2 regions of the Dorea sp. AF24-7LB genome follow, and region 2 is predicted to be linked to the other one. Evidence: predicted binding sites of a transcription regulator. Region 2 holds the regulator's gene; the other holds the start of a gene.
The links. Region 2 encodes Rex, which represses fermentation and respiration genes when NADH is low (regulators of the CRP and FNR family bind a similar motif). Its sites were predicted from a motif close to ATTGTTAANTANTTAACAAT; they were not measured.
Positions count from the first base shown of each region.

Region 1: a site for Rex is predicted at 13,573-13,592, ahead of DWY31_RS08210 (oxidoreductase). Genes of this name have one in related genera too.

Region 1 covers NZ_QUFR01000006.1:132,142-148,284, forward strand. Annotated here, with positions in the region: gene DWY31_RS08160 (aminopeptidase P family N-terminal domain-containing protein) at 1-593, shown strand, start outside; gene DWY31_RS08165 (fibronectin type III domain-containing protein) at 774-2,285, opposite strand; gene DWY31_RS08170 (CotH kinase family protein) at 2,453-5,566, opposite strand; gene DWY31_RS08175 (DUF6273 domain-containing protein) at 5,749-7,236, opposite strand; gene DWY31_RS08180 (DUF6273 domain-containing protein) at 7,332-8,666, opposite strand; gene DWY31_RS08190 (DUF6273 domain-containing protein) at 8,880-10,307, opposite strand; partial or broken gene DWY31_RS14510 (MerR family transcriptional regulator) at 10,496-10,636, shown strand; gene DWY31_RS08200 (ion transporter) at 10,681-11,418, shown strand; gene DWY31_RS08205 (sigma-54-dependent Fis family transcriptional regulator) at 11,552-13,498, opposite strand; gene DWY31_RS08210 (oxidoreductase) at 13,673-15,598, shown strand; gene DWY31_RS08215 (glycoside hydrolase family 32 protein) at 15,736-16,143, opposite strand, start outside.
Region 2 covers NZ_QUFR01000001.1:257,853-273,995, reverse strand. Annotated here, with positions in the region: gene alr (alanine racemase) at 1-507, opposite strand, end outside; gene DWY31_RS01325 (NAD(P)H-hydrate dehydratase) at 520-2,019, opposite strand; gene DWY31_RS01320 (redox-sensing transcriptional repressor Rex) at 2,193-2,849, opposite strand; gene abc-f (ribosomal protection-like ABC-F family protein) at 2,984-4,909, shown strand; gene ppk1 (polyphosphate kinase 1) at 5,067-7,151, opposite strand; gene DWY31_RS01305 (NADP-dependent isocitrate dehydrogenase) at 7,241-8,446, opposite strand; gene DWY31_RS01300 (GntR family transcriptional regulator) at 8,491-9,144, opposite strand; gene DWY31_RS01295 (2-isopropylmalate synthase) at 9,173-10,564, opposite strand; gene ilvA (threonine ammonia-lyase) at 10,828-12,048, opposite strand; gene ftsY (signal recognition particle-docking protein FtsY) at 12,062-13,003, opposite strand; gene smc (chromosome segregation protein SMC) at 13,027-16,143, opposite strand, start outside.

The DNA.
Region 1 (16,143 bases), on a different contig from region 2:
GCGGATATTTAGAAGGATCTACAGATATCAGCCGTACTTTCGCATTTGGTAAACTGACACAACGTATGAAAGAAGATTTTACAACTGTTCTTCAGTGTAACTTCAATCTGGCACATGCCGTATTCCTGGAAGGAACAACCGGTTACAATCTGGATGTTCTGGCAAGAATGCCTGCTTGGAGACGTGGTATCAACTTCAACCACGGAACCGGACATGATGTCGGATACCTAATGAACATCCACGAAGCATCCTGCGGATTCCGCTGTGCAATCCGTGAAAAAGAGCATGCACCTCTGATGGCAGGTCTTGTAATCACAGACGAGCCGGGTATTTACATTGAAGGAAGCCACGGTGTCCGTACTGAAAATGAACTGCTTGTAAGAGAAGGCGAGAAGAACGAATATGGTCAATTCTTATATTTTGAACCAATCACTTACGTTCCAATCGATCTGGATGCCATCATCCCTGAGATGCTGACAGATCAGGAAAGAGAACAGCTCAATGACTACCATAAGAAAGTTTATGAGATTGTTGCTCCGCACCTGAACGACGATGAGCGTGAATGGTTGAAAGAGTATACAAGAGCCATCTAACGTAATAAGACCTTGAGCCACTATGGCTTAATCTAACTAATAGCAACACGCATAAATGCTGCCTCACAATGATATGTTCCCAGTTTTCTGAATATATCATAACGAGACAGCATTTTTTATGATAATGCTCTAAGCAGAAAGTTATCCACAACCACCGGCATCACTCTTTCAATATTCCACCTATTTCACAACCGCTTTCTTAATTTTTGACCATGCAGAATAGTATTTTGCATTTCCGGCTTTTTTATATGTACGGATACGCACATAATATTTCTTCTTTGATTTCAGATTACCAAGTGATGCGCTTGTTGTCTTGTTCTTTGAAATCGTTTTCGTCTTGATGCTCTTCTTAAACTTCGCATCCGTTGTATACTGGATCTGATAACCGGTCGTCTCCTTCGTCTGCTTTGCCCATTTTACAGTCAGCTTTTTCTTTGCTGCATTTAAAGATTTCACAGATGTTCCTTTTGGAATGATCGTAAATGTTTTTGTAAAACTTCCGCTGTATGGTTTCCTGAACGTAATCTTCACCTTGTAGTTTCCGACTTTCTTACATCCGGATGGATAAGATACGCTATAATAAGAATTTGCAATCTTCTTACCGTTCTTATCTTTTGCAATTACAGATGGTTTCTTTACTTTTCCATCATAAGTATAGGATGCTTTTGCAAGACTGACTTTTCCAACTTTTTTCTCTGTCTCCGGAAGTTTCTCCCATTTTGCATACAATGTGAGATTCCGGTACATGTTCTTATCTTCGATCAGACCGTCCCGCTCAAACTCGGACTCCTCATCGTTCCGGGCAGACCATGCTCTCCAATATATGTATTTATAATTATTTCCGCTTCCATCTTTCTTAGAATTCCATCCGATAAATTTATATCCTGCTCTTTCAGGAATATATGGAAAGATTGCCATACTTGTTCCGCTGTCGGCGCCGCCAAGGTAATTACATTTCTTTACTTTCTCCCCATCGAGAGTTCCGCCATTGGCGTCGAAATTAAGTATATAGGATTCCTCATCCAGCGGTTCTGTACTCTTATATAAAGCAGTAATATTAACGGCATCCGAATCCTTAAATACCGATTTGTCTACAGAAGAAATCACTTCTCCATTATAGTCCCAGCCGACAAAATTACATCCTTTTCTCTCCGGTTGAAATTCTGACAGATCAAGCGTACTGAACTGATCAGCGTCATAAGTAAGTCGCAGTTTCTTTTTTCCTTGTAACGTACCTGCAAAACCATCCAGTGTAATATAATAGGTTCCGGTGTCTTTAAGCTCCTGATCTGAGAACTTCGCCACAAGCGTATATCCGTTCTCATATTCTTCACCACTAATGTCCCTTGACTCCGTAAACTTATCTATACTTAAATTTTTTACAAGCTCCGATCCGTCACTTTCTCTCCAGCCTTCAAAGACGTTCTTTCCGTTAAATGCTGTAATTCCTTTTGTAAGCTCCGTGATGTCTACGGTCGTTTCTCCCGGATCAATATTAAACCGGATGATTTTTCCGTGTTCTCCGTCAATATCTGCATCCCAGTCGTCATCCCACGGAACTGACAAAACCAGTGAATATTTCCCATTTTCACTAATCTCCATGGCGTTTGCTTTTATACTGAAAAAGCAAATTGCCAGCAGACTGACCGCAAACATTGTAAACACATATCCTACTTTCTTTCTCACATTCATAGTATGCCTCCTTTCGTGTCGTTTCCCTGTTGCTGTAAATAAAATGTATAAAAAGAAGATGTCGGGATGTTCCGTGCCTTACACTTTCACACCACCGACATCTTATCTATATGCATAGTATCATATAAATAGACTATCTACAACGTAGTTTCCATCTTAGTCACATTTTATTTCACAACAGTCACATTTTTCGCTCCTGCTTTTTTCAGGCGCTTCTGATAGGTTTTCTGATCTGCTTTTTTCGCTTTCAGCTTCATTTTGGAATCCGTTTTGGCAAATGCCTGTTTCCCGAATTTCGCTTTTCCGGCTTTAAACTGTACAGTTTTCAGATTCTTACAACCATAAAAAGCTTTATCTCCAACCCGCTTCACATTTGCACCAAATACAACGGATTTCAGTTTTTTGTTGGATTTAAATGCTTTTGATGCTACTGCTGTAACTGTGTATTTTTTCTTTGCGATCTTGATTGCTGACGGAATCTTAAGGCTTGTTTTCTTCGCATTTGAAATTCCGATTGCTTTCACAGTTCCGCCTTTTACAGTAACGCTGCTGACTTTGTATGCGATTCCTCCGGATACCACTTTCATTCCCGGCTTCACCTGTTTCTGAGTAGCAGTTCCAACCTTCACTTTACAAACCCGGATAACCGTTCCGCTCTCCTGTATAGTAGAAACAACTGTAATCTGTGCCTCACCGTCCCTAACACCTTTTACGATACATTTATTTCCAAATGTTTCCAGCTCTACTGCCGGATCGTCACAATAATATTCTACGTCAAAGCTCTCTGTAATATCATCCGGATATGGAATTGCATTTAATACCGTATATCCACCTTTTTTCATTTTCACATCCGTTTTGTTCAAATCAAATCCGTTACAATATATCTCATCATCAACCGGCTCTATAATATGTACTTTACAGCTTGCTTTTACTTTACCGTTTTTTGTAGATGCTGTAACTACCGTATCTCCAACACCAAGAATCTGTATCTCGCCATCCCCGGAAATCTTACCGACTTTTGAATTAGAGCACTTCCATACAAGCTCCTCGTTCTCACCGCTTCCTCCGATTACATAATATGGAATAGATAATGTATCTGTCTCATCATCTAAATAATCTGAATCTGTCTGGAAATACGTTTGTGTGATCTTATCATAGCCAAGTATAATCTTAGAGACTGGTTTTATTCTATCAGCACGTGTCCATTTAGCTGTGATTGTCATATCATCGTAAATTTCCATTTTCTTATCTACGCGGTACGTCTCTCCGTCGTCGTTTGCGTACCAGCCACTGAAAACATAGCCTTTCTTTGTTCCCGTTTTAGGAAACTCAGCACTGTCTCCATCTGCTACATTCTGTATGGAAAGAACTTTTTTACCATCCATGAATTTTACCTGGTGGTATTTTGTCTGTAAGGTATTTATATTTTCATTCACCCATTTGATACGCGCCTGAATCCAGCCTTTAAGCTGATCCACACTCTGCTGGAAAGTTTTATCTTTTTCGTCTACATCATAGTTGCCGCCATACTGATAAGCATTATATTTCATAGAATTGCGGATTTTTTCTGCATACTGATCGATCTGACCGCCGTCTTTGCTGGCTTCTTCCATCACTTTTCGGATCTCTGTCCAACGCGCGATCATTTTATCAGCAAAATCTTTATCCCTAAATAACCGTCCAAACCAGACATTCTCCTTCATTGCCCAGCCTTCGCAGTTATATTCATTGTATTCATTATTGCCCCACGCTACATAATCGAAATCCCAGAGCGGTCCCCAGAATAATTTGCCATTCCGTGGTTTGTATAAATAAGTACTTGTGCTGCCAAACGCATCACCGTTCATACTGAATTCCTGCATCCAGTAATAATCAATCGCTGCATCGACATCCATATATTCTGCGTAAGATTTTCCGTCCTTTTTGAAATCTTTTCCATATATCGCATCTTCTGTATCCTGCACATATTTAGAAATATAATTATACTGCGCTTCATTTTCATAATCTTCGAAAGAAGGTCTTTCGATCAGATAATCTGTGCCTTGTTTTGTATGAATGATCTTTCCATCTTCATCTTTGTATGGAGACATTGAAAGCAGATATCCGCCTGTGATCGTCGGCTCATCTGTTGCAGCTTTGGATTCGTCATCTGCCTCCAGATCATCGATATCTACACGGGAGTTTCCAACGCGTACCTGTTCAGAGAGCAGATAACTTCCATAATATTGTCCATTCATGACAACATCAACATATACACACTCCGGTGTGTAAGCCATGCCAAGTTTTTTACCCATCCAGTATGTAATCTTATTACGGATATGGCTCGGATCATAATAATCAGCTAACAGAACCCAGTGCTTGTTTTTACCCATATTAAACAGATTTGCTTTTTTATCCAGCTTGATCTTGTATGGATTCTTCCCGGTGCCCCATGTGGAATTTCCACGTCCGCGGATATATTCCATTGAATAGGTTTCAGTCTTCAGATTGTTCGTCTTTCCTTTATCGTTGGCATATTCGCAGGTGTATCCATTCGGGATCTCCACCTTCATATCACCGTAGCACTCTGTATCATGCTGCTGGTCACCATTCATCGAATCAATGCTTCCTTTTGTCTCATCGATATTAAAATATATGGTCGGGACCGTACTTTTCGTAAATGTAATCGCACGCAGTGCCATTCCGGTTGTTGTTTCATTTTCACCCGGAACAATCTTAAACGATACTTTATGCTTTCCGGTAATTTTCTGCTCGGATACACTTGTTGTCTCGATTTTGGTGTACCATTTTTTTGCACGTTTCTGCTCTGCAGGTTTTACTTCTGCAAATGGAGTTGTGTTGTCATCCAGATAAAATTCCAGTTTTGCTTTTGTTCCTTTTACTGACAATGCATCAACATCCACTCTTCCGATCGTTCCGCCGGAGAAATCAAATTCATCCGCAAATGTAAATGTGTTGTCTGCCACATCCGTCGAATTGCCGGACACAAGGAGTCCTTCTGCTGCCCTGCTGTACGCGGCTTTTACCTGTTCCGGATTAGACAAAGTAATCTTCTGTTCATTGTAAAGACCTGAAATATTCTGTATGTCAAATGCGTCTTTCGATTCTGTATCCGCATCAGACACTGTACCATCTGCCGCATCATTACCCGCGTTACTTTCTATGCCTTTTTCATTCTGTCCTGCCTGTGCTGCCACCGGAAGCTCCGTCATAGTCGCGCACAATGCTGCTGCCATTGTTGCTGCCATAAGCCTCTTCACGAATGCGTTGCTCTTTTTCATCGCTTCTCCTCCTCGCTCTTTGTTCGGGATTGTATTTTCATTTACGAACTTAGAATACTGCATCAAAAAAGCGAAAACAATACACCTCAAAGTATCTTAAGAAAGCATTCAAGAAATCTTAAGAAAAGCGGACATTCTGCTGAAATGTCCGCCTTATTATTTCTGTTATTTTTTAACAATCATTATTTGATTGTAACGCTCTTTCCTACTACTGATTTCTTGAAAATCTTCTTATAAGATTTCACCATCTTCTTATTCTGTTCTTTTGTTCCGACTTTTACATAAACTGTTTTTACTTTAGAGCTTTTCATACAGTCTTTGATCTGAGATTTCTTTAAGCTCTTTGTCTTCAGAACAACTTTTGTTGCTTTTGATCCTGCGAATGCATTTTTCTTCAGTGTTTTAACATTTTTTCCGACGGTTACTTTAGCGATTTTTGCGCCTTTCAGAGATTTTGCTTCAACTTGTGTAACTTTAAATGTTTTACCTGCAATTTTAATTGTAGAAGAAATGGTATAACTCTTTATATTCTTTGCTTTTACAACAGAAACTGTCTTTGCCTTTGGTGAAAGCACTTTGTATACAGAACCGGCAATTGTATATTTTGCGCCTGCTACAATCTTCTTCTCCGGCTTTGGTTCTGGCTTTGGTTCCGGTTTTGCCGGTAATTTTTCGATTGGAACATTCTTCACCTGTGTCTGGAACTTATCATTTGTAAATGTTGCTGTATAAGCAGTATTTCCTTCTTCCTGCTCTGTTGCTTCCTTTGTCACTTCTGAAGTAACTGTTCCTTTTTCATTAATTCTGTTGCCGCAGTTTTCACAAATTGTATATGCTTCACAGGAACTGTTGTCTTCTGACCAGATGTACTCCGGTTCACCATATTTATGTCCGGTATCTTCAACATTAATGCTCCATGTTGTTACGTCTTCATTGTCAGATTTTGATATGCAGATATCTTTTGTCAGATCCATATAAAATGCAGGGCGAGCCCATTTTGTATTGTCCATGATATTCGCATTGCCAAGTGTTCCACTTTCACTGACAGATCCGACACGGTTTACCATCTTTGCTGTTGAGCGTGTCCACCATGCATTGGCATATTTTTCTCCTGGAAAATATGCCATTCTTGCAGCATTATCTTTGAAATATTCTGCATTATCTGCTTCTTCTGCTGATAAAAAGAATACTTTGTTAGCTTTAGATTCTCCTTCTTTATAAGCTCCATCTTTATATGCCACATCAGAAATATCTGTTTCCTTTACCAAATCGGATTCTTTTAAAACATTTTTGTAAAAATTTTCACACCATGTTTTCACATTACTGGAATCCCACTTATTTCCTTTCCCCATCTGATTAAAGATCAAAGTATCTGATCCCTCTTTATCTTTCCACAGATATTCTGAAAGAAGGTATGCCTTGTCGGCAGCTCCATCCCCGTCTGTATCTGCTGTATCCAGTACAATCCAGCTTGGAGTTCCTACATAACTATCATCAGCAACTCCCATAGATACGTGATCGCCTTTCTTTATCTCCGCACTAGGTGCCGCTGCCTGAACTTCTTGTGCACCTGCCATACCCAGAACAGATCCCCCAAGAACAGTTGTTGTGAGCATTGCAAGTGAAAGTGTGTGCGCAATGCCCTTCTTTGTAACAATTTTTCTTTTCATGTTTTCTTTCTCCTCTCTTGGAAAATTGTTTATATCTAACACAGACTATCCTACTGTGCTTGATATTCCCCATTACTGTAAAATGTTATGTATTTCTATACAATCTTTACTTTACGACCAATTACAGATTTCCGAAAAAATTTTTTATATGATTTTAGAACTTTTTTATTCTGTGCTTTTGTTCCAACTTTTACATAAACCTTTTTTACTTTAGAGCCACTCATGCAACCTTTGATCTGAGATTTCTTTAAGTTCTTTGTCTTCAGAACAACCTTTATTACCTTGGATCCCGCAAATGCATTTTTCTTCAATGTCTTAACATTCTTGCCAACTGTTACGTTATCAATTTTTGCTGCTTTCAGAGAGTTTGCTTCAACCTGTACGACTTTAAATATTTTACTTTCAATTTTGACAGTTGAAGAAATTATATAGCTCTTTACATTCTTTGCTTTTACGACAGAAACTGTCTTTGCTTTTGGCGAAAGCACTTTGTATACAGAACCTGCTACCGTATATTTCGCTCCGGACACAATCTTCTTTTCCGGTTTTGATGTCGGTTTTTCTGGTTGTTTTGCAAGCGGAATATGCTTCACCTGTGTCTGGAATATTTTGTTTGTAAATGTTGCGGTTAAGGAACATACACCTTCTGTTTTCTCCGTTGCTTTCTTTATAATCTCTGACACGCCAACTACATTTTCTGTTATTTCTTTTCCACAGATAACGCAACTCGTCACTGCGGTACATGTTTTTTGATCATCTGACCAATAATACTCCGGCTCTGCATAGCTGTGCGGATCTTCTGCACCATCTATAAACCAGATCTGCCTCCCTTTGTTTTCTGTTCCGGTTATAGATTTGATCGAAGATAAGTCCGCCCAGAATGCCGGTCTTGCTGCACTTATCTCATACACAAAATTCTTTCCCAGATCTCCATAGCTGAAAACCCGTCCCGCACACACATTACTGTTTTCACGCGGTGAACGGAGCCACCAGCTCTCTGCCTTTCCTGCATTTTTCCCGTCATGCAGGTATGCAATTCGCTGATTTTTCTCCGGCATATATTTTGCCACTTCTTCTGCCGATAAGAAAAATACTTTATCTTTATTTAACAAATTCTCCTGCTTTGAATATTGTATTGTCACAATATCCGGAGACTGAAAAAATGCGTCTGATTTTGTCGTTTCTTTTATTTTTAAGCCAGCGACGTCTGCCAACACGGCATTCTCAAAATCTGCACACCACTGTTTTGCTTCACTTTTCGTCCACAGATTTCCTTTTGTTTCATCTGTATTAAAATGAATCAGCTCTCCGGCTTCGGTTCCGTCCCCTTTCCAAAGATATTCAGATAACAAGAGCACACTACCGTCACTGTCTTTTTCAAGCACCCTCCAGCAAGGTAATCCCGTATAACCTTCCGCATTTTTCCCCATAAAAAGAAGATCCCCTGTTTTTATATCCGCTATCCTCTTCGCATTTACTGTTTCCGCATATACTGTTTGTGGTTTCCGGAAAATTAGACCACATATACAAATCAGCACGATCGATAGAAAAGTATATATCCACCTTCTTTGTATTTTCTTCATTTTCTTTCATTCCTTTCCCAAACTTTTGCTTTATACAACTTCTTCTCTCTAATCAATTTATTAAAAAAGTCTTACGCTTCGTCCAAGAACTGATTTCTTGAAGAATTTCTTATATGCTTTTAATATCTTTTTATTCTCTTTCTTTGTTCCGACTTTTACTTGTATTGTTTTTACTTTTGATGATTTCATGCAGTTTTTAATTGTTGATTTCTTCAGATTTTTTGTCTTTAAAATCACTTTTGTTACTTTTGATCTCGCGAATGCCTTTGGCTTTAAAACTTTTACATTTTTTCCAATTGTTACTTTAACAATTTTAGAATCTTTGAACGCTTTCGCTTTAATCTGCGTAACTTTAAATGTTTTTCCTTGAATCTTAACTGTAGAAGAAATGGTATAACTCTTTACATTCTTTGCTTTCACAATTGAAACCGTCTTTGCCTTTGGTGAAAGCACTTTGTATACAGACCCGGCAATTGTATATTTTGCTCCTGCTGTAATCTTCTTAGATTTTGTCTCTGTCTTTGATGGTAGTTTCTCAATGGAAATATTTTTCACCTGTGTCTGAAAACGTTCATCCGGAAATGTTGCTGTATATGCATCCATTCCATTTTCTTTCGCTGTTGGTTTCTTTTCACTTGTTACAAATACTGTTGCTTTCTCAACAATACTCTCTCCACAAATCTCACAACGAATCGTTCCTGTGCATCCCCGATTATCCTTCGACCATTCATATACCGGTGCACCATAAGTATGTCCCAGTTTATCTGCATCCGCTTTCCATACAGTTACACCGTCTTTTTCTGTTTTCACCGCACAAATATCTGATGGAAGCTGTAAATTGAATCCAGGTCTTGCTGCGATCAGATGCTCGATGGAATAATTATGAATTGATCCATCATTATCCACCACTCCAATATAATCATGATATTCACTACAGTCTGTTCCCGGGCAACGAAGCAGCCATTTGTAACCACTACTAAGATTCGCTCCGGTTCTGTATGCATCATACTCTTTAAACGATAAGAAAAATACTTTATCTTTATCTGTTTTCGTTCCGTCAATATTACTTACATCCAGCCATGCCGATCCGCTCTCTGTATCCGTTGTCCTTACGCCAATCACTCGATCCTTAACTGTAACCGGAAGCTTCCTGTAATACTCTGTACAATATTTCTGCGCACTGCTTCCTTCCCACGCGTTCGATTCTCCCTTCTCATCGAACATAATCCGATCGTAATATCCATTCAGCATTACAAATGTTCCACTTGTCCCGACATTCGTCTCCGTTGGATTTAAAACCACATAATCTTCTTTCCAATCGCCGGATTGCAATTCTAAGATATTTCCCTGTTTCATATCTTCTCCAAGAACTGCCGCATGTACGTCCCATGGCTTAGCCAATCCAGCCAGTGTTAAACATGCCGCCATACAAAATACCGATTTCTTAACAGATGCATGCCATTTTTTTTCTTTATTCTTTTTTTTCATACTTTTTCCCTTTCCCCAAACAAATATGTGTTATTAGTGTTTTCTATAAGTCCTCCTCATATATTAATTTTTTGTATATATTGTATATTATCTTGTTATATTCATTCTCATTTTTGTTTATTTTTATAATTGGATTATATCTGTCATATATATCATTGTCAATACGATAACAACTCTATATTGCCAAATCCGGTATCCGGAAATTTTCCGATGCGGAAATGGAAGCGTTGCATGTTATTGAATGTTTGAAAAAATCAGGATTACAGATCAAAGAGATCAAACAATTTATGCAATGGTGCACGGAAGGTCCTTCCACTTACGGAAAACGTAATCTTGCACACGGAATCGAAAAGTAAAATCATGAGGAATCATTATGAAGAAAAAGATATTTAACATTATTCAGATTGGCGACAAGAGCAATCGTATCAGCCGGGCTTTTGATTTTTTTATTACGATTGTGATCATTTCCAATATTCTTGTAACTTTTTTAGAAACCTTTGAACAGTTGTCCTTTTTATCCGGCTTCTTTTGCGGCATGGAATATGTAACCATTTTTATTTTCTGCATTGAATACATTCTTCGTATCTGGACAGCTGATTATCTCTATCCGGGTATGACACCGGGGTGGGCGAGACTTAAATTCTTACGCTCCTTTGACGGGATCGTTGATCTGCTTACGATCGTTCCGGTATTCTTCCTCTCCGGATTTGTTATTTTCCGTATGCTACGGGTTGCAAGAATCTTTCATCTGTTCCGTCTTAATGCAAAATATGATTCTTTTAACGTGATCACGACCGTATTATATGTCAAAAGAAACCAGATCATTTCTTCCGTATTTATTGTGCTGATTCTCATGCTGGCAAGCAGCTTATGCATGTACAGCGTAGAGCATCCGGCACAGCCGGAAGTTTTCCGCAATGGCTTCAGCGGAATCTGGTGGAGCATGTCTACGCTGCTTACGGTCGGCTACGGAGACATCTATCCGGTTACAACGCTGGGGCGTATTATGGCAATCTGTATCGCTTACCTCGGCGTCGGTGTTGTCGCTATTCCGACCGGTATTATCAGCGCCGGTTTCGTCGAGCAATACCAGCGCAAAAGCAATAATTGAAGAAGCACATCAAATCACCGTTTTTTTAGTATTGCGCGATCATTTGTCTGTGCTTCCCCAGAAAATATGATATTAAAGTTAAATGATATTATTGTGATCCGTACGCAAGAGGAGGAGAGTTAACGCTCCTCCTTTACCATTCCCGATAATTTTTCGGATCAATGTTATATTTTGAACATTTTCGATAGAGTGTACTCAACGGCATATGGAGTACCGTTGCTACTGTTTTCATATGCCCGTGTTCCCGTTTCAGGCATTTGATGATCTCGCTACACTCCACTTTTTCAGGCGATATTATTTTCTGTACCTCTTCTTCCGGTCCTATATATTTCTGTGACAAATATCCGGTTACAATTTCATCCGGTAAATCTTTAAATTTCATTACATGGCCGGACGCCATATTTACCAAATGTTCTACCGTACTTTCCAATTCACGCACATTTCCCGGCCAATTATAATTCGTCATCACTTCTATACAGCGTTTTTCAATGTTTGTTACGTCTTTTCTTAGCATTTTACGATAACGATCTGTATAATATTGAATTAACGGCCGAATATCTGCCCGGCGTCGGCGCAGTGGCGGTACAATAATACTGATTACATTCAACTTATAATACAGATCACTGCGAAACTGATTAACGCTGACAAGATGAAGCAGATCTTTCTGACTGCATGCAATGATACGTACACTTAATTTTTTCCCATTCTCCATCATTCCTGTTCTTAAATAAGAGAGTATTTTTACCTGACATTCTATAGATAAATTTTCTATCTCATCTAAAAACAGTGTCCCTTTGTCTGCAAGTTCTATTTTCCCGATCTGACTGTTTTCATCATCTCCAAACAATTCTATCTCCATCATTTCTTTCGGGACGGAACCACAACGGACAGTAATAAACGGACTTTCTCGCCTCTCACCTCCGGTATGGATTGCCTGCGCCAGTAATTCCCTTCCAGTTCCCGCTTCCCCGGTAATCAGCACGCTGGATGACGATTTAGATGCCAGTTTTCCTAATTCTTTAACCTTTTTAATTTCTTCAGATTCCCCTACAATATCCCGGAAATAATACCGTGCCGTATATCCAACTTTCATACTGGCTTCTTTATTTGCCTCACCTACTGACGTAAATATCAGTAAAAACATGTCCTCCTGATTATTCTCTTTAATCGGAACGGCAAGCACCGAAAGAGCAATCTGCAAGCCATTTTTTAATATCAAAGTATATTGAAACTTCTGTTTTTCATGATGTTTTTCCAATTCTATGATTTCGTTAAAATCATTTAAAAAATACTCTTCAAATTCACGTCCGACCATATCCTGCCGAATTCTAAGTAACGCTTTCGCTTTATCATTTAAACGCAAAATATTGTGTTGTGAATTAAAAAGCATAAATCCCTGCGAAAAATTCTGTGCAATAATATCTGTAATAAAATTCGATTGTGTCAATCGCAATTCGTTCTCAATTGCATGAACCATCATCAGTCCTGCACTGGATACAAGCGGCTGATATTTATCCAATGGACCGGTAATGCAAATACATCCTACCTGCTTATTTCCCAGCGAATGAATCGGCAGACTAAAACAGGCAAGATTATGATAAATAGCCCGATAATGTTCATACCCCCGCAATAAAATCGGACTGTCCTCGTAAAGCGACAACGAGACAGAGCTTGTGCCGCAGACATCCTCTGCATAATTACTGCCATTGGCTACAGACGCATGTGTCATGATCTCCAGAAGATCTTTGTTATTAGCGGAAATATTTTTCAATTGTTTTCCTTCTGCATCCGTAAGCAATACATTCTGCGTTGTATTCTTGGCAATTTCATAAAATTGTATCATATAAGGAACAGCAATTTTAATCAAATCCTGTTTTTCTTTCGTCAGATTTTCTAATTCAACCTGATTCAATAATGGCGGATTTGTCTCAAATGGATTTGCTTTTGACTTTGACCGTTTCCAGGAATTTAAAACACGATCATCCAGTCCTTCCAGATGCTCCGGCATTTCTTCATACCCGGCAACATAACGATTCCAGTATTCTTTTATTAACTCATAATTATGCTCTTTATACTCCATTTCATCGCCTCCATTTTCCTCATCATAACACATTTTGAGAAAAAAATGAGAATTTTCTTTCCAAATTAGAATATATTGAGAAATCTTTGACATTTTTTTATCAGATGTTTATGATAAATGTAACTTAAATAAATCGATTTAACGCCGGCGATATTATTTAATGGAGGATTGAATATGGCAGATTATAGTAAATTATTAGAACCTGTAAAAGTTGGAAAACATATATGGAGAAACCGCATTGTAATGCCAGCCTGTGAAACTCGCCTAAGTAACCCTGATGGTTCCAGTTCCAGAGAAATGGCTGATTACTATGGTGAACGTGCCAAAGGCGGGGCTGCCGCCGTTATTGTAGAAAATACATTTGTCGATGACAAAGAAAGCCGCAGCTCTCTTGTATCCAGTGGTATTTATAATGACCACATGATTGCTTCACATTTCTATGTTGCGGAAGCAATCAAAGCCGGTGGGGCTGCCGCCATTTTACAGCTTTCTCATGGTGGACGCCAGGCCGCTGCCGGAGCTACCGGATTACAACCGGTCGCACCAAGTGCAGTCACTTGTAAGTTTGTTCAGCGCGAACCTCGTGCATTAAGTAAAGAAGAAATCGTTGAACTGGAAGATAAATTTGCTGCCGCTGCCGTAAGAGCAAAAATGGCAGGTTTTGATGGTGTAGAAATCCACGGTGCACATGGATACCTCATCTGTTCTTTCTTAAGTCCATATACCAATAAGAGAACAGACGAATATGGTGGAAGTGAAGAAAACAGAGCACGTTTTCCAAGAAATATTATTAAGAAAGTTCGTGCTGCTGTCGGCGATGACTTTATCGTTGGCTATCGTATTTCAGCAACCGAAGGTGTAGAAGGTGGCTTAACACCAGAGATAACTGCCCGTTTTGCTGCAAGTATCCAGGATGATGTAGATTATATTAACGTTGCAGCAGGTATTTACGAGACCATGCAGCAATATATCATCCCACCGAACTATGAGCCACATGCTATGGTTGTTCCATTTGCAAAGATCATCAAAGAACAGGTTACAAAGATTCCGGTTATCGTAGTAAATTCACTGAATCCGGATACTGCCGAAAAAGCTCTGGAAGACGGATGCGCAGATATCATCGCAATGGGAAGACCATTGATCGCAGATCCATATCTTCCACAGAAATTAAAAGAAGGACGACGGGAAGATGTCCGTCCATGCTGTCGTGGACACGAAGGCTGTGTATCCTTATTCTTCTCCGGATGTCCAATTCGCTGTGAAGTTAATCCGGCCTGTGGACGAGAGCGTGAATATGTTCTTAAGGAAACGGAAGATCCGAAAAATGTTGTAATCATCGGTGGCGGTGTTGCCGGAATGGAAGCTGCAAGATATGGTGCAGAAGTCGGACATAAAATCACACTGATTGAAAAAACAGATCAGTTGGGCGGACATTTTATCGAAGCTACCAGACCTTCCTTTAAAGAGGATCACAAAAACGTTCTGGAATGGCTCATCCGCCAGGTACAAAAGGCAGATATTAAAATAATGATGAATACCGAGGCTACACCGGAACTGGTTCGATCTTTACAGCCGGATGTTGTCATTCTTGCAACAGGCTCTAAATACGTTTCCATTCCTGTAAAAGGTATTGAAGCTGCTCTGACACCGGATAAAGTCTTAAAGAAAACAGCTTCCGTCGGAAACAAAATTGTAGTCATCGGAGGCGGACTTGTCGGTGCGGAAACTGCTCTGGAACTTGGAAATGAAGGAAAAGATGTAACGATTCTGGAAATGCTCCCGGGTATTGTTATGCAGGATGAACCATTAAGCCAGATTTCTCTTATGAATCACCTCGCTGCCGCAAATGTTACATGTATGACTTCCTGCAAAGTTGTGGAGATCAAAGACGGTAATGTCATTTACGAAGACGCCGGAGGAAAACAAAACAGTATTGCAGCAGACACCATTATTTCTGCAACCGGTCTGAAAGCCGATACAGATGCCTCTGCTCCGTTTGCTGATTGTGCAAAGAAAGTAGTAACAATTGGAGATGCCCGTCAGGCAAAGAAAATCTTTGAATGTTTCCATCAGGCATGGCAGGTTATTCGTGAACTTTAATTGCTTGACTATTTCTGAGCAAATGCTAACAACAGATAACTGAAAATATCCCAAAAGAAGCCACCGATAACTTTTCATCTGTTATCAGTGGCTCCTTTTCAACGCTGTCATCGTTGAAAGCTTTCGCCCTAGCGTCCTTATTTTATTTCTGCAAGACAGATGTCTGCTCCTTCTGCCTGTACATTAATGCTGTACTTCTCCGGGTAATATCTCGTTGAAAATACATATTCTCCGTCATTTACAAATACTTCTACGGAAGAGACATCCGCAATAACACGGATATTCGTCACTTCATCAGTTTCTACATACCGGCAGTCTCTTCCGGCAGAAACGCAAGTCTTTCTATTGTCTGTAAAACGCATCCTGAATCTGCCATCTGTATATTCCAGAAGCAATTCTTCAGCCAATGCAATACAGAACTGGTTGTTCTGGATTTTATCTATTTTCAGATCATATGCCTTGCAGGAATCTGCCTGCAGTTTATTTTCTGCAGTCTTTGTAATCACTTCTTTGTAATCCAGCTCTCTGATCGGTCTTTGACAGAT
Region 2 (16,143 bases):
GGAGAAATGTGTAAACATTCCTTCCAGTACAAGTCCCGGAAGTTTGCTGATTCTTTCAATCGTATCAGCGCTTTCGTCATTGATTTTGAATCCGATTCTTCCCATACCGGTATCCAGTTTGATATGTACATAAGCTTTTTTGCCAAGTTTCACGGCAAGATCAGACAGTTCTTTTGCCATCTCTTCTGTATATACTGTCATTCGAATCTCGTTATTGATAAGATCTTCTCTCTGATCCTGGAAGACGCATCCAAGAATCAAGATCGGTTTTGTCACATCTGCTTTACGAAGTAATACTGCTTCATCTAATGTAGCAACTGCAAATCCCCATACATAAGATTTTGGCTCCAGAAGATGTGCTACCTGAGCAGCACCGTGTCCATACGCATCTGTCTTAATAACAACGATCATCGGAACATTTTCCTGTAAATTATTCTTCATATTCTCTACGTTTGATTCAATTGCATCCAGATTGATTCTTGCACACACTCTTGTATAATTTTTCATTGTTCTTCCTCCTTATAAATTACTATTTGTAATGTCCGTTGTTGCAAGGATCTCAAGCAGATCCCTTGCCAGAATACTGTAACTGTTTTTCTTTCTCGCAGCTGTTTCACCACTTAATCCATGTATATAAGTTCCGAGAGTTGCCGCCTCGAATGTACTGATTCCTTGTGCCAGAAGTCCGGCGATCACACCGCAAAGCACATCTCCGGAACCGCCTTTTGCCAGCGCCTGACAGCCACTTGTATTGACACAGGTCCGTTTTCCGGCTTCTCCAATCAACGTTCTTGAATCTTTCAGGACACAGGTAACGTTCCATTCTTTCGTCAGAGATTCCAGCACCTGCTGTCTGTTAGCTCTGATTTCAGGAACAGAAAGTCCGGTCAGTCTGGACATCTCTTTCATATGCGGAGTCAGGATAAACCTTCCTTCTGTAAGATATTCTGTATATTTCAAATGCTCCGCAAGCAGATTCAGTCCATCTGCATCGATCACACATGCTACTTCCACATTGGACAATACGGTTTTTAAAATCTTCTTTGCAGTCTTGGATCTACTAAGTCCGGAACCAATGCATACCGCATCTGCGTGACTTAAAAGCCGTTTCACTTCTTCCTTGTCAAATTCTGTATAGGTTGTGATGATTGCTTCCGGCAGGAGTGCCTGTAAAATGATCCGGTTCGATTCCTCCGTATAAATCTGCACCAGTCCGGCTCCCATCCGATAAGCTGCCATTGCATTAAGAAATGCAGCTCCGCTCATCCCTTTACTTCCGGCGATCACAAGCAGCCTTCCATAAGTACCCTTATTGGAATCTTCCGGTCTGTCCGGCAGCATTCTGATATATTCCTCTCTGTCCGGCAGATATGCAATGTTCTTGTTCTTCTCCATCGTCCGGAGTGATATTCCGATATCTGTCACTGTGACTTTACCTGCATATTCTTTTCCAGGATAAAAGATAAGTCCGATCTTCTCAACCTGAAACGTCACTGTATAATCTGCGCGGAATGCAATACCAAGCACACAACCATTTCCGGCATTGATTCCCGATGGAATATCCACTGCAACTTTTGTTCCGGACGCTTCATTCATCCACTCAATAACTTCCCGGTAATGCCCGGTTACTTCCCGACTCAGACCAACACCGAATATAGCATCAATGATCAGGCTGTATGTGCCATCCGGGTAGTGGTCGCGGATCGATCCTCCAATGCTTTCAAAAAGCTTCCACTGATATCGGCATTCCGCACTTAAATGTGCCGGATTCCCCGCCATAAAAACAGTAACCGCACATCCTTCTTCTTTTAAAAGTCTCGCGACAGCAAAACCATCTCCGCCATTATTTCCCGATCCACAGACAATCAGAACATCTGTAAAATCCAGCTTTTCCTTTTTCATGGAATCAATACAACTCCTCGCCGCACGTTCCATCAGTTCCAGTGATGGGATACCGAGATTCTCTATCGTATCCTTATCTGCCGCCTTCATACTGTCTCCATCCGGTAAAAACCTCATATACTCATCTCCCTAATATAATCGTACCTATGACACCTGCGGAGTCACAAAACCTTACATCCGCTTACTGACAAGCTCACATGAATGCAGGCTTTTCTGCTCAGGTATCATATAAAAAGGACGTATAAAAACAAGCCTGTATACACATGCCTGTTTCTATACGTCTGCTTTTACTAGTTCTTTCCTTTTTTGCGCTGGTCTTCATTATAACGACTGATGTTATAAGATAACTGCATCAGACTCTCTGACAAATGCACATTCTCAACAATGATATTATCCGGCAGATTGAGGTCTGTATGTGCAAAGTTCCAAATCGCGCGCACGCCGTTCTCCACAAGCATATTCGCAACTTCGATTGCCTTCTCTTTTGGAATTGTAAGTACAGCAATCTCTACATCATTCTTCTGGACAAAGGACTTCAACTCGTCCATCATGCGGATCGGCACTCCACGAATCGCAACTCCCTCCAGACGCGGATTTACATCAAAAATTCCGGTCAGGATAAATCCACGTTTTTCAAACGCTGCATAATTTGCAAGTGCCTGTCCCAAATTACCTGCACCAATGATTATGATCTTATGATCTTCTTCCAGTCCCAGGATTTTGCCGATCTCTGTATATAGATATTTGACATTATAGCCGTATCCCTGCTGTCCGAATCCTCCGAAATTGTTAAGATCCTGACGAATCTGAGACGCAGTAACCTTCATCCTTTTGCTCAGATCGTTAGAAGAAATACGTTCTACCCCATTTTCAAGGAGTTCTCCTAAATATCTATAATATCGCGGCAAACGTCGGATGACTGCCTGTGATATTCCTCGATTATCCAATTTTTTCACCTTCCCATATGTATTCTAACTGTTATTATATAAAATTGTATGAATAAAGTCAATTTTTTAGTAGTTTTTTTATTACGTTTTCGTTATAATAAGAACGTATGTGAACAGATAAGGAGGAATTTTTTATGATACTTGCCTGTCATGGAATTAACAAAACATTTGGTGAAGAAATCATTGTGAAAGATGGTTCTTTTCATATAGAAGATCATGAGAAAGCTGCCCTTGTAGGCCCGAACGGAGCCGGCAAATCTACTATTTTCAAGATAATTGCCGGAGAACTGCCGTCAGATGGTGGTTCCGTCATCCTGACCAAAGGAAAGACTATGGGATATCTCGCCCAGCATCAGGACATGAATACAGATCGTTCGATCTACGAAGAAGTGCGCACGGCAAAAGCAGATATCATTGCCATGGAACAGAAGATCCGTCAGCTGGAACTGGAGATGAAGGACTTAAGTGGAGACTCTCTGGAAGACCACATGGACTCCTACAACCGGCTGACCGCAGCATTTGAACGCGAAAATGGATATGCTTATGAAAGCGAACTGACTGGCGTCTTAAAGGGACTAGGTTTTCAGGAAGAAGAATTTACCAAACCGGTGAATACGCTCTCCGGAGGACAGAAAACCCGTGTTTCTCTCGGCAAACTTCTGCTTACTAAACCGGATATTCTGCTTCTGGACGAGCCGACCAACCACCTGGATCTGAATTCAATCACGTGGCTGGAAACTTACATATTAAATTATCCGGGTGCAGTACTGATCGTCTCACACGACCGTTATTTTCTGAACCGGATTGTAACGAAAGTCATCGAAATAGAAAACGGTGAACTGATGACTTATTCTGGTAATTATACTGATTACTCTCAGAAAAAACAGCAGATCCGCGAAGCGCGTATCAAAGAATATCTCAACCAACAGCAAGAGATCAAGCATCAGGAAGCTGTTATTGAAAAGCTCCGCTCTTTCAACCGCGAGAAATCAATCAAACGGGCGGAAAGCCGTGAGAAAATGCTTGAGAAGATCAAGCCGGTAGAAAAACCGATAGAAACAAACAAAGACTTTCAGTTAAAGCTTGAACCTGCAACCATCAGCGGTAATGATGTACTGACGGTAGAACATTTAAGTAAAGCCTTTCCACCACAGACGTTATTTTCAGATATCAGTTTTGAGATCAAGCGTGGCGAACACGTTGCGATCATCGGCGATAATGGAACCGGCAAGACGACTCTGCTTAAGATTTTAAATCAGGTTCTCCCTGCAGACAACGGAACTTTCACCCTTGGTACGAATGTCCAGATTGGCTACTACGATCAGGAACACCATGTGCTCCATATGGAAAAGACAATCTTTGAAGAGATTTCGGATGATTACCCGACTCTTACAAATACGCAGATCCGGAACATGCTTGCAGCATTCTTATTTACCGGAGACGATGTCTTTAAACGGATTTCCGATTTAAGCGGTGGTGAAAGAGGACGTGTTTCTCTTGCAAAGCTTATGCTCTCTGAAGCAAACTTCCTGATCCTCGATGAGCCGACCAACCATTTAGACATTACCTCAAAAGAAATTCTGGAAAAAGCGCTGAATAATTATACCGGAACACTGCTCTATGTTTCGCATGACCGTTATTTCATCAATCAGACTGCCACAAGAATCCTGGATCTTACGCATCATACGTTTGTCAATTACATTGGAAATTACGATTATTACCTGGAGAAAAAGGAAGAACTCACAGCTGCATATACAGAAAATATCGATATGACTTCTGATTCTTCCACCGATTCCGGTGAAGTCTCCGCTTCCAAATTAAGCTGGCAGGAACAAAAAGAACTGCAGGCTAAGGAACGCAAACGCCAGAATGAATTAAAAAAGACGGAAGAACGCATCAGCGTACTCGAAGACCGCGACCGGGAAATTGATGAACTTATGGTACAAGAAGAGATTTTCACAAACTCTGTCAAATGCCAGGAACTCGCCAAAGAGAAAGTACAGATTGCGGAAGAGTTGGAAACTCTTTATAAAAACTGGGAAATTCTTGCTGAAGACTAAATTATCTTAGTCAAAACTACTGTTCTTATCGCATAAGATAAATAATACAAAAAGGCTTTGACTGCGAGAAGTTAAAGCCTTTTTTACTTAACGGTGCAATTCCAATTATATAATCATACCGAATCATCACTTCATCTTTATTCGATTGTCCATCTCATTATGATTCTGCCGTTTCCGTTTTCACCTGTGGCTGCTCTTTTTTTCCGGCTTTTTTATAAGCCTCCTCATAAAAATATTCCTGGGCAGAAAGTGGCTCTTTGTCATTCCTTATTCTTGTATAATTTCCATCCGGGTTCATTTTCCGCGCCTGGACATTGTCATTTAACATAATCCGGAAATCTTTAAGCAGACATTCCTTCAACCTTACATCCTCCACCGGCGCAGCTACCTCCACGCGGCGTACCGTATTTCTTGTCATAAAATCCGCCGATGCGATATAAACTTTACTGCGCTCTTCTGTTCCGAAAATATAAATACGGGAATGTTCCAGAAAACGTCCTACGATACTGATCACACGGATATTTTCTGTCTTTTCCGGAATTCCCGGCAGCAGACAACAGATTCCACGTATTACAAGATCAATTTTTACACCTGCTTTTGACGCTTCCGCCAGTTTATCAATGATTTTCTTATCTGTCAGCGAATTTAATTTCACACCGACATATGCCGGTTCTTCATGTCTGGCGTGTTCAATTTCCTCATCAATCATTTCCAGCACACGGTTCTGCAGGCATTTTGGTGCAACAAGAAGTTTCTCTGACTGTTCAACAACTTCACCTTTCAGAAGTGCCTGGAATACATTGGATGCTTCCAGACCAATTGCAGGATCTGATGTCATCAGGGATAAATCTGTATACAGTCTGGATGTTTTCTCATTATAATTTCCCGTTCCGATCTGTGTAAAATATTCCACATGATTATCATTTTTTCTTGTAATCAAACACAGCTTGGAATGCACTTTATATCCATCCAGCCCATAGATTACCTGACATCCGGCATCTTCCAGTCTTCTGGACCATTCAATATTATTTTCTTCATCAAATCTTGCACGCAGCTCTACAAGAACAATAACCTCTTTTCCATTCTCTGCCGCCTCTACCAGTGCTTCCACGACTTTGCTCTGCTTTGCAAGGCGGTACAGAGTCATTTTTATTGAAATAACATCCGGATCTTCTGCCGCCTCATTTAACATATGAAGAAATGGGCGGATAGACTCATATGGATAGGAAAGTAACTTATCTTCCCTGCGTATCTGCGTAAGAATACTCTCACCATCCTGAAACATCGGTGATTTCTGCGGCACCTTTTTCTCATAAAACAGTTCCGGATTTTTTCTCAGACGGTCCTGGATTTCAAATACAAATGAGAGATCCAGCGGTGCATCCGACAAAAACACATGCGTCTTGTCCATTTCCAGATATTTACACAATGTTGCAACAACATTTTTATTCATTTCTCTTGAAAATTCTATGCGAACCGGAGTCAGTTTTTTACGCTTTTTGATAAGATCTGCCATAAAATCACGATAATCCAGATCTTCATCATACAATGCATCCGCATCGATATCCGCATTTCTTGTAATACGGATCACAGATTTTGCCTTGATACGGTATCCTTTAAATACTTCCGGCACATAATGCAGGATAAATTCTTCTGACAGCATAAAAGTGCCCGGATGATCCGGCAGTTCGATCAGACGTTTAAACACATTGTTTGAGCACGGAATGATACCGAGACGCTCTTTTTTACTCTTCGTTTCCAGTACTGCAACAATATATATATCTTTGTTCCTAAGAAATGGGAACGGCTGTCTCTTGCTGATGATCGTAGGCGAAATGAGAGGGGCAATCTCTGTCTTAAAATATCGTTCCAGTCTCTGACTGGCTCCCTCGTCGATATGCCGGAAATCTACAAAACGTACGCCATACGCTTCCAGTTCCTGCAAAAGATTTTCGAAAGCTTTCCCGTGTCTTTTGCCAAGCCGCTTTACTTCTTCCAGAATTGCCTCGATCTGTTCTTTGGCTGTCTTCTTTGTTTTGTTGTCACGGATTTCTTTGTGCAATAACATCTGATCCTGCAGCGATCCGACTCTGACCATAAAAAATTCATCCAGATTTGTCTGAAAAATAGAGGCAAAGGTAAGACGTTCACATAATGGAACGTCTTTACTCTCTGCCTCTTCTAATACACGTTCATTAAACTTTAACCACGATAATTCCCGATTACAATATATATTCTTCATAACAGTACTCCTTTTACTTTTTTGCCTTTTACAAAAATACCATAGTTCTGTTTGAAGTATATCTGTTTTCCGTAAAATCTATGTAAAGTTTAGTCCTCTTTTAATTTTTCTGCAATTGCTTTAATAAAGTCTTCGCTGTTCAGCACAGTCGGATTCTCAAGTGTTGTAATAAGTGCCAGGTCTTTTGTCATTTTGCCGCTTTCAATTGTATCAATCGTTGCTTTTTCCAGCTTGTCTGCAAATGCCATCAGCTCTTTGTTTCCATCCATCTCACCACGTTTACGTAGTGCTCCTGTCCATGCAAAAATTGTTGCCACAGAGTTTGTGGATGTCTCTTCACCTTTCAGATGTTTGTAATAGTGGCGCTGTACGGTTCCGTGTGCTGCCTCGTACTCATAATATCCTTCCGGAGACACAAGCACAGATGTCATCATTGCAAGTGAACCAAATGCAGATGATACCATGTCACTCATAACATCTCCGTCATAATTCTTGCATGCCCAGATATAACCACCCTCGGATTTCATAACACGGGCAACCGCATCGTCGATCAGTGTGTAGAAATAAGTGATTCCTGCTTCTTCAAATTTGTCTTTATAATCTGCATCGTAGATATCCTGGAAAATATCTTTGAATGTATGGTCATATTTTTTGGAAATTGTATCTTTCGTAGCAAACCAGAGATCCTGTTTTGTATCCAGTGCATAATTGAAACAGCTTCTTGCAAAGCTCTCAATCGAATGATTGATATTATGCATTCCTTGTACAACTCCGGCACTGTCAAAATTATGTACGAGTTCTCTTGTCTCACTGCCATCTTCTGCAGTATAAACAAGCTCTACCTTTCCTGCTCCCGGAATCTTCATCTCAGAACCTTTATACACATCTCCATATGCATGTCTTGCGATGGTGATCGGCTTCTTCCAGTTTTTTACACAAGGTTCAATGCCCTTTACAACGATCGGTGCACGGAATACCGTTCCATCTAAGATAGCACGGATTGTTCCATTCGGGCTCTTCCACATTTCTTTTAAGTTATATTCTTTTACGCGGGCGGCATTCGGTGTAATTGTTGCACATTTTACAGCGACTTTGTATTTTTTCGTCGCATTTGCCGAATCAATCGTCACCTGATCATCTGTCTCGTTTCTGTGTTCCAGTCCGAGATCATAATATTCAGTATTTAACTCTATGAAAGGTTCCAAAAGATTTTCCTTAATCATCTTCCAAAGGATTCTTGTCATCTCGTCTCCGTCCATTTCCACAATTGGTACTGTCATTTTAATCTTAGCCATGTTCTTCTCCCTTTCTACGTTATTTTCTATATTCTATCTGATTATTATTCTTCCAGATGCAGGTTCTGCATTACATTTTTGATATGCTGATTCGCAAGTTCTTCTGCCTTGTCTGCGTCTTTCTGTTTGATTGCTTCCAGAATCGCCCGGTGTTCCTGAATGGATTTTTCGGCCCGGTGTTCTTCGCCAACAGAAGTCTTTCTTGCCAGCTTCACATACTTATGAAAATCTGTCAGGACATGCTCTAATATACGGCTGTCCGATGCTTCGTAAAGAACTCTGTGAAATCTTCCGTCAAGTTCGGATACTTGTTCTGCGATAGAACTCTGCTCTTTTTTCAGACGAAATTCTGACAGAAGAAGCATCTCTTCCAGCTCTTCAATCTGTTCATCCGTAATATGCTCAGTTGCCCATCTGGCGCACAGACCTTCTAACATCGAGCGGATCTTAAAGATGTCTGCTACATCTTTTCTTGTAATTCCGGTCACATAAGCGCCTTTATTCGGTACGATCCGTACCAGTCCTTCCAGTTCAAGCTGACGGAGAGCTTCCCTTACCGGTGTACGGCTAACTCCCAGTTCATCCCCGATGGAAATCTCCCTAAGCTCATCATTTTCTTTGTATTTACCATTTAATATATCTTCACGCAGTCTCTGAAAAACTCTTCCTCTCAGAGACTGATCCTGATATTCCATCATTTTTATACCTCTCTCAATTTGTTCGTTGTTATCTGAGACGGATGCCAAGCTCTTTGCACGCCTCATCAATAACACCTAACAGTTCTTCATCTGTCAGGACGGTGACACGACCGCTTTCATATTCCTTATCTACCCACTCTTTTACTTTGTCAACAAGCTTGCTGTTCTTGTCAACCTGCTTCTCTTCTTTCAGTCCGAAGTAAGTATTGATCCAGTGTGCGATTCCCGCAAGACCAGATGTATTTGAAATTGCAACAAGTGGCGGGCGATTCAGGAATTTATCTGTATCGAAAATATTATAAATCTCTTCATTTTTCAGCAGACCATCCGCATGGATTCCTGCACGGGTAACATTGAAATTCTTTCCGACAAACGGTGTCCTCGACGGGACTCTGTAGCCGATCTCTTTCTCGTAATACTCTGCAATCTCTGTGATCACTCTTGTGTCCATGCCATCCAGTGTTCCGCGAAGCTGTGCATATTCAAATACCATAGCTTCCAACGGTGTATTACCGGTACGTTCACCGATTCCAAACAGCGAACAGTTTACACTGCTTGCACCGTACAGCCATGCGGTTGTAGAATTGCTGACTGCTTTGTAGAAATCGTTATGTCCATGGAACTCGATCAGTTCGCTCGGAACTCCGGCATGTACACGAAGGCCATAGATAATACCCGGAATGGATCTTGGGATCACGGCACCCGGATAGTTGATACCATATCCCATCGTATCACAGACTCGGATCTTCACCGGAATCTTATATTCTTCCATCAGATGCATAAGTTCCAGACAGAACGGAATCACGAATCCGTAAATATCAGATCGTGTAATATCTTCCAGATGACATCTAGGTGAAATTCCTGTCTCCAGACATTCACGAACGACAGAAAGATAATGGTTCATTGCCTCTCTTCTTGTCATTTTCAGTTTATAAAAAATATGATAATCAGAACAGCTTACAAGAATACCGGTCTCTTTCATACCGATCTCTTTCACAAGTTCAAAGTCTTTCTTGCTTGCACGGATCCAACTTGTGATCTCCGGAAACTTATATCCTCGCTCCATACATTTATAAACGGCATCTCTGTCTTTTTTACTGTAGAGGAAAAATTCACACTGTCTGATCTTTCCATTCGGTCCGCCCAATCTGTGAAAATAATCATAAAGCGTTACGATCTGATCTGTCGTGTACGGAGTTCTGGACTGCTGTCCATCGCGGAAGGTTGTATCTGTGATCCAGATCTCATCCGGCATACTGTGCGGTACAATACGGTCATTGAATGCAATCTTCGGGATCTCATCATAGTGGAACAGATTCCGGAACACATTCGGTTTATCGACATCTACGAGCGGATACATATGCTCTTCCAGCTGCAACAGATTGCTGTGTTTATCAAGGTATACTTTTCTATCTTCCATTGCTGTCATCTCTCTTTCCGTAACAAATACTATTCTTTTTCAATCTTTATGTATGATTGTATACAATCATACATTGTATGTCAAGAAGAAATTAAAATTTTTATGAGGAAAATAGAAAAGCAATATGAATATCTTAGGTTCTCTCCTATTATACCCATACTGCTTTTATGTCTGTAGCATCTCTGTATTCAATTATTACTTCCACCAGATGACCTGGCAGAAAGTCATGTTTTGCTATATCATACTTTCAGCATTTCTTTTCATTAGTACAGTTTTGCACTGATCTCTCTCGGGCGAAGTCCTTCATCTTCCAGTGCCTGGAGAATCTCATTCTTATGCTCTGTTCCAAATGCTTCCATTGTGATACGAAGCTCCACAGCCGCATTACGGTTCGTGCTTACAAACTGGTTGTGTTCCAGTTTGATAACGTTACCTTTGGCATCCGCAATCGTCTTCGCAACACGCACTAGCTCACCGGCTTTATCCGGAAGGAGTACAGATACAGAGAAGATACGGTCTCTCTGGATCAGACCATGCTGTACAATAGATGACATCGTAATAACGTCCATATTACCACCGCTTAAGATTGCAACTGCTTTCTTACCTTTTAAGTTCATCTGTTTCAGCGCTGCAACTGTCAGAAGTCCGGAATTTTCGACAACCATCTTATGGTTCTCTACCATATCAAGGAAAGCGCCGATCAACTCATCGTCCTCTACGAGCAGAATCTCATCGATATTCTCTTTCGCATATGGGAAAATATTTTCTCCGACACGTTTTACAGCTGTACCATCAGCAATCGTATCTGCGCTGTCCAGTGTAACCGGCTCACCCGCATTAAATGCTGCAGTCATACTTGCTGCTGCTTTCGGCTCTACACCGATGACTTTGATCTTTGGGTTCAGCATCTTCGCAAGTGTTGATACACCTGTGATCAGTCCGCCACCACCGATCGGAGCAAGAATATAATCAACTGTAGGAAGTTCCTGTACAATCTCCATTGCGATACTTCCCTGTCCGGTTGCAACTTCCAGATCATCAAACGGATGTACAAATGTGTATCCTTTCTCTTCGGCAAGCTTCAGCGCATACGCACATGCATCGTCATAAACATCACCATGAAGGATAACTTCCGCTCCATAGCTCTTTGTACGGTTGACTTTGATAAGTGGTGTAACTGTCGGCATAACGATTGTTGCTTTACAGCCAAACTGCTGTGCTGCATAGGCAACACCCTGTGCATGGTTTCCGGCAGAAGCAGTGATGAGTCCACGTTCTCTCTCTTCTTCTGACATTCTGCTGATCTTATAATAAGATCCACGTACTTTGTAAGCGCCTGTATACTGCATATTTTCCGGTTTCAGATAAATCTTACCACCTGTCTCTTTGCTTAAATACTCGCTGTAAACCAGCTTGGTAGGCAGTGTGACTTTTTTCACGATCTCACTCGCCTGTTCAAAACTTTCCAGTGTTAAACTTTCCATCTTTGTTGCCCTCCTAATTCTCGTCTTCCTTCGCAAATAACGCATTTACAAATGCATCCGCATCAAATTTCTGCAAATCATCTATTGTTTCTCCGACACCGATGTACTTCACCGGTATACCAAGTTCTGCCTGGATTGCAACTGCAATACCACCCTTGGCTGTTCCATCCATCTTCGTCAGTACGATTCCGGTAATATCCGCAACATCATTAAAATCCTTTGCCTGCTGCAGTGCATTCTGTCCCGTTGTCGCATCCAGCACGACCAGCGTCTCTCTGTATGCTTCCGGAAATTCCCGGTCAATGATACGATTCATCTTTCTGAGCTCTTCCATCAGGTTCTTCTTGTTGTGCAGTCTTCCTGCCGTGTCGCATAAAAGTACGTCTGCATGTCTTGCCTTTGCGGCTGCAACTGCATCAAATACAACGGATGCCGGATCGGAACCTTCCTGACCGCCGATCAGCTCTGCCTGCGATCTGTTTGCCCATTCTTTTAACTGTTCACCGGCAGCAGCACGAAATGTGTCCGCAGCAGCCAGTACGACTTTCTTATTCTGGGCACGCAGTTTTCCTGCGAGCTTGCCGATTGTCGTTGTCTTTCCGACACCATTGACACCGATCATCATTACAACAGAAGTCTTGTCTTCAAATTCATAAGCAGTCTCACCAACATCCATCTGTTCTTTGATACTCTCAATAAGAATTTCTCTGCAGTCTGCCGGTTCCTTGATGTGACGCTCTTTTACCTTTTCTTTTAGGTCATCCAGAATATCATAGGTTGCCTGAACGCCCAGATCTCCCATGATCATAACTTCTTCCAGTTCTTCATAAAAATCATCATCAATATGTGTAAATCCGTGAAAAATGCTGTCCATTCCGGATACAATATTATCTCTTGTTTTCGTAAGCCCTGAAACGAGCCGGCTGAAAAAGCCGCCCTTTTTCTCCTCTGCCATAACAGCCTCCTCTTATCATACTATTATTTTAATTCATTTTCCAGTAAATCTACCGAAACAAGGGTTGAAACACCTTTTTCCTGCATTGTGATTCCATATAATCTATCCGCAGCGATCATCGTTCCTCTACGATGTGTAATTACAATAAACTGTGTATTCTCTGTCAGCTTGTGTAAATATTTTGCAAAACGGTCTACGTTATTATCGTCCAGCGCCGCCTCGATCTCATCTAAGAGACAGAACGGTGAAGGCTTGAGATTCTGTATTGCAAACAACAGGGAAATCGCCGTCAATGCTTTCTCCCCTCCGGATAACTGCATCATATTTTGCAGTTTCTTTCCCGGTGGCTGTGCGATAATGCGGATTCCTGCTTCCAAAATATCTTCATCTTCCATAAGCTCAAGCGTTCCTTTACCACCACCGAACAGTTCTTTGAATACGGTGTCAAATTCCTTGCAGATCCGTTCAAACTGCTCCCTGAACTGCTTACGCATCGCTGTATCCAGCTCCGCAATGATCTGTTCCAGTGTCGCTTCCGCTTCCACAAGGTCATCGTGCTGGTTCTTTAAGAACGTATAGCGCTCGGAAACATTCTTGTAATCTTCGATTGCGTTTACGTTTACGGAACCTAACTGCCGGATTTCGCCTTTTAACTCCTGGATACACTTTTTCATTCTGGAGAGATCTGTAAGGTTCGCATCCCTTAATTCCTGTGCATGACCATATGTGATCTCATATTCATCCCACATATAATTAATCTGTTTTTCTGTGGATTCCTCGTAGCCTTCTTTCTGGCTTTCCAGACGGAATACTTCCTTATCCAGATTAGACATATGTCTCGAAAGTTCTTCCCGTTTCTCTAAGAAACTTTTGTGTCTCTGGTTCAGTTCTTCACGCTCTTTCCTTGATTTCTCAATCTCCTGCCGGATCTCTGTAAATAAATCTCCGGAATTTGCAATCGTCTCTTTCAGCTCACGGATCTGTAATTCCTTATCTTCGATTTCTTTGGAATTACCGCCCTGGCTTGCTGTAAGTTCTTCCATTTCCTGTGTGAATTTATCAATTTCTTCCTGGATACGTGTAACATTTTCTGTAATAAATGTTATCTTCTGCTCCTGACTTGCATTAGCAAGATGCAGAGTCTCCACCTCTTTCTGACATAAAGTTTCTTCCTCTCGGATCTGATCTAATACAGCCTGATCCGCTTCAATTCTGGCATTTAACTCCTGCTCCATCTTCTCTGATGTATCCAGCTCTACCTGTATAGATTCCTGATTATCAGAAATATTTGACATCTCATGTTCCAGCTCTTCTGATTCTCTGTTAATATCTGAAATCATGTTCTCTGACGTATGGATCTTCGCCTCCGCCTGATCAAGGTTCATCTTCGCTGTATTCTGAACGACATATGCCTTCTGCAATTCTTCTTTTAACAGCTCTATCTTCTCATAATATCCGGTACGCTTCGTTCTCTTTTCACTCAGAGACTGCTCCAGATCATTCATCTGTGCTTTTAACTTCTGTACCGCTTTTTCCAATTCTTCGATCTCTCTCCTGCGGCTTAACAGATTACTCGTATTCTTAAATGCACCACCAGTCATAGAACCACCTGGATTGATTAGTTCTCCTTCTAACGTAACAATGCGGATTGACTGTTTGTATTTTCCCGCAATCTGGATTCCATGATCAATGTGGTCAACAACAAGCGTACGTCCCAGAAGATTCGATGCAAGACCGTTGTATTTCGGATCGACTGTAACAAGTGTATTCGCAGGTCCGATCACTCCCGGCTCTTTCAGCGCTTCCGGTCTGCCGATTCCATTTCCCGGACGAATACTTGTAAGCGGAAGAAATGTTGCACGTCCAAACTTATTCTTCTTAAGGAACTGAATCATCCGCTTAGCAGTATCTTCATCACGGGTAACAATATTCTGGATACTTCCGCCAAGTGCAGTCTCAATCGCAATCTCATACTGCTTTTCTACTTTGATGAGATCTGCAACAACACCGAGAAGTCCCGGTTCCTGGTTCTTGTTGTCCATGACACGCCGAATGCTGTTTCCATATCCATCATAACGCTCTGTAATATTTTTCAGAGACTCCAGTCTGGACTGCTCCCGGTGATAAGAAGTCTGGCTGATACGGAACTGTTCCGACAGCCGGTTCATCTCTGCCTGAATACTTTTAATCTGTTCTTCATATGTATTCTGCTTCTCATTAAGTTCAATGATCTGTGCGGAAATATCTTCTAATTCCGCAGCATATTTTTCTTTCTCTTTCTGCTGTTTGTTTCCGGATGTCTGTTCCTCTAAAATCCGTTTTGTAAGCTCTGAACGACGCACCTGGATCTGCTCCCGCATCGTGTCATATTTCTGGATCTTTGCTTTCGTAGATGCACGGTTATTCAGCACATCCATGATATTGCTGTTACCGCGGTCAATCGCATCTGTCAGTTCTGCAATCTTACTCTGTACTTCAACAAGTGTCAGTTTCGCCTTATCTTCCTTATCCCGGCTTTCCTTATGTTCCGCAAGAATTACCGTCTGTTCTTTCTTAAGTTCAGCAAGCTGGCTTTCACGTTCACTCAGTTCCATCTCAATGCTCTGTGCACGCTGGGCATAATGCTCATCGTTCATACGTGCACTGTGGATCTGTTCTTTCAAAAGTGCGATCTGGTTCTCCAGCTGCTGCTTAAGCATGGAAGTCTCATTCAACTGATTCTTGGAGTGTTCAATGGATTCGTCAATCGTCTCCATCTGCTCTTCTACAGCTTCATATTCCTGCTTCATTCCATCATAATCTGCAGAAGCTTGCTCCAGCTCTTCTTTAGTAAGCTTAAGCTTGTCTTCCACCTGACCGGAAAGATCCTTAAGTCTCTCTGTCTCCAGAAGAAACATATTAATATCGTATGTCTTGAGCGCTTCTTTCTTCTTCAAATATTCTCTTGCCTTTTCCGATTGTCGTTCCAGTGGACCGATCTGTTTCTCCAACTCAGCAAGAATATCATTGACTCGCAGAAGGTTCTGACGCTCTTCTTCTAACTTCTTAACAGAAGTATTCTTCCGTCTCTTAAACTTAACGATACCTGCCGCTTCATCAAAAAGCTCTCTTCGCTCCTCCGGCTTTCCGCTTAAGATCTT